Regions from separate parts of the Lysinibacillus sp. VIII_CA genome, predicted to be linked through region 3. Evidence: predicted binding sites of a transcription regulator. Region 3 holds the regulator's gene; each other region holds the start of a gene.
The links. Region 3 encodes CtsR, which represses protease genes until heat stress. Its sites were predicted from a motif close to ATGGTCAATAAAGGTCAAACA; they were not measured.
Positions count from the first base shown of each region.

Region 1: ACP3VS_RS02950 (ATP-dependent Clp protease ATP-binding subunit) is a predicted target of CtsR. The motif match lies at 1,724-1,744, and genes of this name have one in related genera.
Region 2: clpP (ATP-dependent Clp endopeptidase proteolytic subunit ClpP) is a predicted target of CtsR. The motif match lies at 1,957-1,977, and genes of this name have one in related genera.

Region 1 covers NZ_JBNFXM010000001.1:607,173-610,455, forward strand. The annotation lists gene ACP3VS_RS02950 (ATP-dependent Clp protease ATP-binding subunit) at 1-1,660, opposite strand, end outside; gene ACP3VS_RS02955 (Crp/Fnr family transcriptional regulator) at 1,922-2,617, shown strand; gene ACP3VS_RS02960 (metal-sulfur cluster assembly factor) at 2,677-2,985, opposite strand; gene ACP3VS_RS02965 (prolyl oligopeptidase family serine peptidase) at 3,039-3,283, opposite strand, start outside.
Region 2 covers NZ_JBNFXM010000007.1:103,126-106,408, forward strand. The annotation lists gene whiA (DNA-binding protein WhiA) at 1-856, shown strand, start outside; gene ACP3VS_RS11875 (HPr family phosphocarrier protein) at 970-1,227, shown strand; gene clpP (ATP-dependent Clp endopeptidase proteolytic subunit ClpP) at 1,278-1,871, opposite strand; tRNA gene ACP3VS_RS11885 (tRNA-Arg) at 2,187-2,261, shown strand; gene ACP3VS_RS11890 (basic amino acid ABC transporter substrate-binding protein) at 2,762-3,283, shown strand, end outside.
Region 3 covers NZ_JBNFXM010000008.1:62,949-66,231, reverse strand. The annotation lists gene corA (magnesium/cobalt transporter CorA) at 1-290, opposite strand, end outside; gene ACP3VS_RS12775 (class I SAM-dependent methyltransferase) at 328-1,014, opposite strand; gene ACP3VS_RS12770 (DUF4870 domain-containing protein) at 1,141-1,446, shown strand; gene ACP3VS_RS12765 (CtsR family transcriptional regulator) at 1,714-2,184, shown strand; gene ACP3VS_RS12760 (UvrB/UvrC motif-containing protein) at 2,198-2,740, shown strand; gene ACP3VS_RS12755 (protein arginine kinase) at 2,737-3,283, shown strand, end outside.

The DNA of each region.
Region 1 (3,283 bases), on a different contig from region 3:
CTGTAATTCGGCCGTCATCTAAAATTTGCAATAAAATATTAGCCACATCGGGATGTGCTTTTTCAATTTCATCTAGTAAAACAACAGAATAAGGGTTACGACGCACAGCCTCTGTGAGTTGACCTCCTTCTTCATAACCAATATAACCCGGAGGAGCTCCAACTAATCGAGACACGCTATGCTTCTCCATATATTCGCTCATATCAATTCGAATGAAATGATCTTCTGAATCAAATAATTGAGCAGCTAGGGCCTTAGCAAGCTCTGTTTTACCAACACCTGTTGGGCCTAAGAATAAAAAGCTACCAATTGGACGATGCGGATCTTTAATGCCTGCACGAGCACGCCATACAGCCTCTGTTACTAATTGAACAGCTGTATCTTGACCAACTACACGTTCATGTAAGGTTTCCTTTAAACGCAATAGTTTTTCTCGCTCGCCCTCCACTAGTTTTGTCACAGGAATACCCGTCCAGCGAGAAACAATTGCGGCGATTTCGTCAGCTGTCACTTCTTCACGTAAAATACGAGACTCTGCACCGCTTTCTAATTCTTTTTCGAGTTCCTGAATGTCTTTTTCAAGTGTTGGTATTTTACCATGACGTAATTCAGCAGCTTTATTTAAATCATATTTACTTTCTGCCTCCTCTAAATCACGACGGTATTTATCTAATGTCTCCCGTTTTTTCTGAATTTCATGTAGTTTTTCCTTTTCTGCTTCCCATTGCTGCCTCATCCCCTCAGAAGACTCTTTCAACTTTGTCAATTCTTCTCGTAATTGCTCAAGACGTTTTTTACTTGCTTCGTCCTTTTCCTTCCGTAACGCTTGTTCTTCAATCTCTAGTTGCATAATACGACGAGTCACTGCATCTAGTTCCTGTGGCATTGAATCAATTTCAGTACGAATCGTTGCACATGCCTCATCAATTAAATCAATCGCTTTATCTGGTAAAAATCGCTCTGTAATATAACGATTGGAGAGCTCTGCTGCAGCCACAATCGCGCGGTCATGAATACGTACTGCATGATGTAATTCAAAGCGTTCTTTTAAGCCTCGTAAAATAGACACAGTATCCTCAATAGAAGGCTCACGTACAAGAACTTGTTGGAACCGGCGTTCTAAGGCAGGGTCTTTTTCAATATACAGACGATATTCATCTAATGTAGTCGCACCGATACAGTGTAATTCGCCTCGAGCAAGCATGGGCTTTAACATATTTCCTGCATCCATAGCACCATCCGTTTTGCCTGCGCCTACAATTGTATGAATTTCATCAATAAATAAAATGATTTGCCCTTCTGAATCTTTAACTTCTTTTAATACGCCTTTTAAACGCTCTTCGAATTGGCCACGGTAGCTTGCACCTGCTATTAAAGCACTCATATCCAGCTCGTATAGCACGCACTCTTTCAAGCCCTCTGGTACATCCCCCTTCACAATACGTTGAGCCAAACCTTCTGCAATCGCTGTTTTACCAACTCCTGGCTCACCAATTAATACAGGATTATTTTTTGTTTTACGCGTTAATATACGAATGACATTTCGAATTTCCTCATCGCGCCCAATAACGGGGTCCATTTTGCCATTTTTAACTTCTTCTATTAAGTTGCGTCCAAATTGCTCTAATGGCTTTTGATTATCAGTTTGTTGAAATTGCATAATTAGCACTCCTTTACTTTACTATTTCGCATAATCTTTATACCCATTCTGGTTCTTTTTAAAAGTTTGACCTTATTTGACTAACTTTATTTTACATCACTCGACAATTCTTATGCAAAGAAATAGCACTAAATTTTTACACTTATAAATAAACATTTACGTTATAATAATGGTATGTTTCTATGTTTAAGTATCGAAAAATCCACTGTCCTTTTGTAATAATCGCCATTTATTACAAAAAGAAAGCGATGTGTTGGAGATATGGTTTCAAAGGATAATATGTTAGAAAAAATTATGGACCTTTTTCAAAAGCATGGTGTTTTTATCAAAGTAAATAAAGGGAATAAAATTTTTCTAGAAGGTGAACGGTCAAAGGAAATTTACTATATTAAGTCGGGTGTTGTATCGATTAGTCAAGAAACAGAAACTGGGAAGGAATTGACGATTCGAATATGTGGTCCTGATAGTATCATTGGAGAGGGTTCATTATTTTGTAACCTTGTCTATAATTCCATGACTGCAAAAGTTTTAGAATCTGCTACGCTATATGTTTTAAGTCGGCAGTCATTAGAACATTTACTGGAAGAACAGCCTACGATTATGGTGGAATATATGAAGTGGCTACAAACAGAAAATTTAAAGCATCAGAGTCGTTTGCGTGATTTAGTGTTAAACGGAAAAAAGGGTGCCTTGTTTTCAACGCTCATTCGTCTATCTAATACGTATGGTAAGCTTTTAGAGGATGGTTCCATTTTTATTGAGTTTCAACTAACAAATACGGAAATTGCAAATTTGTGTGCGACTAGTCGTGAAATGATTAATCGCATGTTGAATGATTTAAAAAAACATGACATTTTGACTTTTGACAAAGGCTTTATTACTATTCATGATTTACAATTTTTAAAAAATGAGATTGCCTGCGAAAATTGTCCATTACAAGTATGCCGTATCGATTAATTCGTTACATGCTAAATCCCTGCTTATTAAAAATAAGCAGGGATTTTTAATAGACACTATTAGCGTACACCCAATGCCATTTTGGCATAGCGTGACATTTTGTCTTTTGACCAAGGTGGATTCCATACAATATTTACATTTGTACTTTTCACTTCTGGAAGCTCGTTTAATGCTGTATTCACTTGATCCACAATCACTGGGCCAAGTGGACAGCCCATCGATGTTAACGTCATTGTAACCGTTGCTACACCTTCATCATCTAAATCTACATCATATACTAAACCTAAGTTGACGATATCAATTCCAAGCTCAGGGTCAATTACATTTTCTAATGCACCTAACATGCTATCTTTCATATCCTGATCCATTCCCATTTCTCCTTCCATCATAGTGTTAACCTTATCATAGCAGATGCATCATATTATGCCAAATGCTCTGCAAGCCACTCTGTTGCTGCCAACATTCCATCACGTGGTACAACATGTCCAGCCTTTTTATTCACCATGAATGTTAAATTTTCAGGGTTTGCTTGATAGTATTCCCGTAATGTTTCATAAAATTTATATGTTTCATGGAAAGGGACGGTTTTATCTAATTCACCGTGCCAAAAGAATATCGGGCGTCCCGCAAATTTTTCAGGAGTTAGACTAACATCATAGTTAGCTA
Region 2 (3,283 bases), on a different contig from region 3:
GAATGGTTCATTATCCTTTGCGAATAAACAACTAAGCTTGGACGTGCAAACTGAAAACGCTGCAATTGCCAGAAGACTATATACGATTATGAAAAAGTTGTATCCATACAATGTAGAATTGCTAGTTCGTAAGAAAATGCGATTGAAAAAAAATAACGTATATATTTGCCGTGTAAGAGAAGGAGCACGCGAGCTGTTAATTGATTTAGAAATCATCTCAGACGACTTTCAATTTAATCATACGATCTCAAGAAAGCTCATTAAAAAAAATGGCCAAAAAAGAGCCTATTTAAGAGGCGCATTTTTAGCAGGAGGCTCTGTCAATAACCCAGAAACATCCGCCTACCATTTAGAAATTTATTCTTTATATAAAGAACATGGCGAGGCATTGATGGATTTAATGAATGAATTTGAACTCAATGCCAAAACAATCGAACGCAAAAAAGGCTTTGTTACTTATTTAAAGGAAGCAGAAAAAATTTCTGATTTTCTCAATATTGTGGGTGCCCATCAGGCAATGATGAAATTTGAGGATGTTCGGATATTACGAGACATGCGCAATAGTGTCAATCGTATTGTGAACTGTGAAACGGCCAATCTAAATAAAACAATTGGAGCAGCATTACGACAGGTAGAGAATATTCGATTTATTGAAAATTCAATTGGTCTTGATCAACTACCCGAAAAGCTTCGTGAAATTGCACGATTACGAGTAGAGTATCAAGATGTTACGTTAAAAGAGCTTGGCGAAATGGTATCCAGTGGCACTGTCAGCAAATCAGGTGTCAACCATCGTTTAAGAAAAATCGATGAAATAGCAGATGCATTAAGACGCGGTGAAAAAATAGGTGGTTAAGTTTTCATACTTTTCAGGTATGAATGTCATGCGTAATCGCTTATTGTTCTTTTGCTAGTAAGTAAGGTAAGATAAAACTAATAGATGAACGGTAGTGAAGGGGAGTTTTGAGAATGATCGAGAGAAGAGTCCAGGTTAAATTAAAATTAGGACTACAAGCAAGACAAGCGGCACTATTTGTGCAGGAAGCAAATCGTTTCAGTGCGGATATCTTTCTAGAAAAAGATGAAAAAAAAGTTAATGCCAAGTCGATAATGGGTGTCATGAGCTTAGCAGTTGCTAAAGGTACGGAGGTAACTTTAAGTAGTGAAGGCAATGATGCTGAGCAAGCGGTTACAGCATTAGCAACAATTATTGAAAATGAAGATTAACTAACAAGTAAAAAAGCCTCACAGAGGAAATTCTGTGAGGTTTTTTATTACTATTTATTATCAGTACTACGGTGCATAATGTGATCAATTAAACCATACTCTTTTGCACGTTCAGCTGTCATGAAGTTATCACGATCTGTGTCTCTTGCAATAACTTCAAGTGGTTGACCAGTACGTTCAGATAAAATGCCGTTTAATTTTTCACGTAAGAATAAAATACGTTTAGCAGCAATTTCAATTTCTGTCGCCTGGCCTTGTGCCCCACCTAGTGGTTGGTGAATCATTACTTCGGCATTTGGTAATGCAAAGCGTTTACCAGGTTCACCCGCAGCAAGTAGGAATGCACCCATTGATGCAGCCATACCGATACAAATCGTTTGAACTTTTGGCTTAATAATTTGCATGGTGTCATAAATGGCCATACCAGCCGTAATTGATCCACCTGGTGAATTAATGTAAAGAGAAATGTCTTTGTCTGGATCTTCTGCTTGTAGGAAAAGTAATTGTGCGACAATTGAATTAGCCACATTGTCGTCAATAGCACTTCCTAAAAGGATAATGCGGTCTTTAAGTAGACGTGAGTAAATGTCATATGCACGTTCACCACGGCTTGTTTGTTCAATAACTGTAGGAATTAAATTCATGTTAAATCCTCCTTCAAAAAACTAAATTCGATTACCTTTGCTGAAAACTCATTGTTATTTCAGCTGTAACCTTATCATACACATTATAGTCAGGGAAGGTCAAATATTAACCCTGCTAAAGTGAAATAATTAAATAAAAAAAAATAAATTCTTTTTGTATTATATGGTTGAAATATATGTGATACGTTTGTATAATAGGTAAGGTTATAAGATTGAAAGTACAGAACACTATTTTGCAGGTATGCTCCAAAATGAGGATTATCTACATCATGCTTTTCGTAAGCCTAGGGTGAGTACTTTTTTTTTGTTTTTTTTGCCCTCGTGGTGTAATGGATAACACGTAAGATTCCGGTTCTTGCACTGGGGGTTCGATTCCCTCCGAGGGCGCCATTTTACTGAATATAGATATACTGTAATAGCTCAATCTCCTAATAAGTAGTTTAGCAGCCTGCTTAGTGGAGATAGAGAGGAAAAGTAATGGGAATACTGTCCTAGTTGGCATTATTCCCCTATTTATGCCTTTCAAACCTTCAAAAAAGCAACAACTCCAAATTATTTTTTAGTGAACATACTGACCGTGAAGGCTAGTAATAGCCGAAAAAAAGAATCCTTTCTGAGGGGATTCTTTTTTTTTTGTTTAAATTTATCGAAATTTAGCATTTTTTCAATTGTATATATATTAATTTTAGGTTCATATTCTTGTTATTAATGCATTTTTTTTCTATTTAAATGATTTCTTTATTAATGAATATGAAAAAATATTTAGTTTTATGCGAAAAGTTGTTGTACAAATACTATAATATTAATATAATTGACCTAATAGTCTAATATTTCCGAATTGCGAAAAATAATACGCAGAATGGAAAATTATCGAAATAGGGGGAAATGCAATGAAAAAAACAGCTTGGATGTTACTTATGATACTAGCAGCGCTAACTTTAGCACTTGCAGGATGTGGGACAAAGGATACTGCCTCTTCGGGTAGTACACCTTCAGAAGGTGGAGATGGCAAGAAAGTTTATAAAGTAGGTACAGAAGCGACTTTTGCACCGTTTGAATCTGTTGACGATAAAGGGAAAATTGTGGGGATTGATGTCGATATTTTAAAAGCAATTGCTGATGAAATGGATTTCGAAGTAGAGTGGAATAATATTGGTTGGGAACCCGTTTTCCAAACAATTAAAAATGGTGAAACACATATTGGTGCTTCAGGGATTACCATTACAGATGAGCGCAAAGAATCATTTGATTTTACTGAGCCATACTATGAGTCTCAATTATTAATTGTTGTGAAAGAAGATTCAAAGATTAAATCATTAGATGAATTAAAAGATAAAAAGGTGTCCGTACAAATTAATGCTACTGGTCATATGGCAGCTAAAAAGCTACAGGGTGAAGCAAGTACAAATATC
Region 3 (3,283 bases):
GAGGTAAAAATATTTACCTCCTCTGCAGCTAATGACAGCTCGTTTAATCGATGAATGACGAAAAAATGAAAATCGTCATAAAAATCGAGTTTTGGACGTTGTAATCGCATCAAGCAATCTTCAATAGCTAGTGGGTGGAAATGAAAAAATGAATCTAGCAAAGATTCTTCCTCAGCAGTTGGACAATTAAAATCAATCCAGTACCACTCGAATTCTTGTTGATGTATGGATTCCAAAGGGAAATCCTTTAGTAATTTTTGTTTTTTTGTAATGCCAATGGTGCTTATCACAGCTTTCACCTCAAAGTATTTACTACAATATATATATTTAATGTTCTTCCTTTTTAAAGCATACCCATCCACCAAACAAAGTAGTGGCAAAAAATCTAGAAGGTTTTATAAAACCTGCTTCTTGTAATAATGTTAATATTTCTTTCTCAGGCATAAATGACAGAGCACGGATGGAATTTTCCATTTCTGCAACATCGGATGTAGAAAGTTTTGTATGTTGAAGCCAGTAGGAACGCCATAAATCGAATTGTAGTTCCGTTTCAATCGTACCAGGTTGACCGTATTTTGAAACAAGAGTAAAAGGTGCCCCTGGCTTTAAATGGTTGTAAATTTCTTTCAAAGTTGACAGCTTTTCTTCATAACCTTGAATAAAATGAAGGACGAGTACACAACTAGCTGCATCGAATGTGGTGGCTGGTAGCTGTGTATCCAGCAATGTCCCACGGTAGAATGACAGATCATTGGGTAACGATTGGAGACGCTCCCTTGCTATATCGAGCATAGATTCTGACGGATCAATACCCGTAAATGACCAATGCGGTCTTCCATCTGCTAGCTGTAATATTTCATTGCCACTGCCTGCACCAACAATCAACATATCAGCTTGCTCCTGTAATGTAGAACGATAAAAAGTTTGTATTAAACGAAGCATTGCATCATAGCTTGGTAGAGTACGGCGAATCCCCTTTTCATATTCATTTGCTAATGTGTGGTTAAATTCCATTTCTCATCACGACCTTTCAAAAAAAATTTTAAAAAACTCACTTTAAATTGAAACTATTACGGGTATAGTTCCGTAAATAGTAGTACATAAAACGATAGACAACGCATAAAGAAAGGGTTGATATATATGGAGAGTAAATGGTCTAAAGTAATCATACACGCAAGTTCGTTTTTTGCGCCATGGTTAGTTCCCATAATCTTCTTTTTAATTAGTACGGATGAGGAAGTGAAGGCAATTTCTATCCAAGCAATACTTTTCCAACTTGTCATGGCGGTTTTACTTGCTGTCTCTGGAGTCTTAAGCTTTTTCATCATTGGCATTCCATTTTTAATCGTTTTCGGTATTATGCTATTTGTAGTACCAATTATCGGTATCGTCAAAGCATTAACTGATGAGCCTTGGCGTTATCCAATTGTAGGTCGTTGGGTATAATTTTTATAGACGCAAGTATATGCTAGTTGCATATGCTTGCGTTTTTTCTATGGATAAAAAGGGTACATTAGGTGTAGGAAGCAAATAAGTGTGCTCGATAGCCATTAATTAATAAGTGCTATTTTCTACGCTTGAATATACTTTTTAAGGCATTTCATTTTTCTCTGGGCGAAATCATTGCAATTATTTTCAAGCGTTTTGTATAATATACTCAAAGAAAGTCAAAGATAGTCAAAGTCAGTGAAGCAAGCGAGGTGTATTCCTAAAATGCGTAATATATCAGACATCATAGAAGGTTACTTAAAGCAAGTACTTGAATTAGGTGGGGAAGGGCATATTGAAATAAAACGTAGTGAAATTGCAGATAAATTTCAATGTGTTCCGTCACAAATAAATTATGTCATTAATACAAGATTTACTGCCGAGCGAGGTTACCTTGTAGAGAGCAAGCGTGGTGGTGGTGGATACATTCGAATTTTACGTGTCCGCGCGAATTCACAGATTGATTTAATTGACGATGTTCTCCGGCATATTGAAGGTGGAGCATCGCAAACGATGGCAGAAGATTTAGTGTATCGACTCATCGACGAGCAGGTAATTTCAAAGCGAGAAGCGAAGTTAATGTTAGCAGCAATTGATCGCTCAACAATCGACTTACATCTTCCTTTAAGAGATATAATTCGAGCAAAAATATTGCGGGCGATGCTGACAACTATAAAATACGAGCAGCAGAAATAGTGAGGTGATGGAAATGATATGTGAACATTGTAAACAACGTAATGCGACAGTTACTGTAACACAAGTTCAAAATGGGCAAAAGGTGGAGCACCATTATTGTGACGTCTGCGCCTCACAGTTCCATCCATTTCATGCAGAGTTTAAACAAGAGCCAGTTTCTATACAACAGTTATTATCTAACTGGTTTGGCTCACCTACATGGCAAAAGGTGGGGGAAAAACAACAAACACAGCCACAACAGCAAACGTGTCCACAATGTGAATTTACGTATAAGCAATTTTTGAAAGAAGGTAAGTTTGGTTGCCCAAGCTGTTATGACACTTTTAGCGAACATTTACCTAAGCTCTTTAATCGGATACAGGCTGGTCCCCAACATATTGGTAAAATGCCAGGTGCCCATAGCAATGTGTATGTCATTAAAAAGCAAATTGAGGAAATCCGTAAACGCATGAAGTTCGCTGTAGATGAAGAACAATTCGAAGAGGCAGCAAAGCTTCGTGATGAAGTCAAAGAGCTTGAGAAGCAGCTACAATTTGAAGGTGGTGATGTGTCATGATGATTGAATCGTTTTTAGAGCGTGCTACACCTACTTGGATGCGTATTGAAGACGATTATTCTGACATTGTCATTAGTACACGTATTCGCCTTGCTCGAAATTTAGATGGATATCGTTTTCCATTATCGTTTTCAGAGAACGAGGCTTTACAGGTGGAACAGGCAGTTACACATGCAGTAAGCGATAGTCCAACGCTTCAAAATGATTATGCTTATTTTTCTATCAATGATTTAACACCTTTACAACGTCAAATTCTTGTAGAAAAGCATTTGATTAGTCCGCAGCTTGCAAAAAAAGAGCAGGTGGGCTCTGTGCTTCTGTCACAAGATGAATCGGTGAGTATTATGGTGAATGAAGAGGATCACTTGCGCATTCAATGTATGACCGCGAGTTTTCAGCTTCAAAATGCCTATGAACAAGCGAATAAGATTGACCGTATTCTAGAGAAGGTCTTACCTTATGCATTTCGAGATACCTTTGGCTATTTAACAAGCTGTCCTACGAATATTGGTACTGGGCTTCGGGCATCTGTGATGATGCATC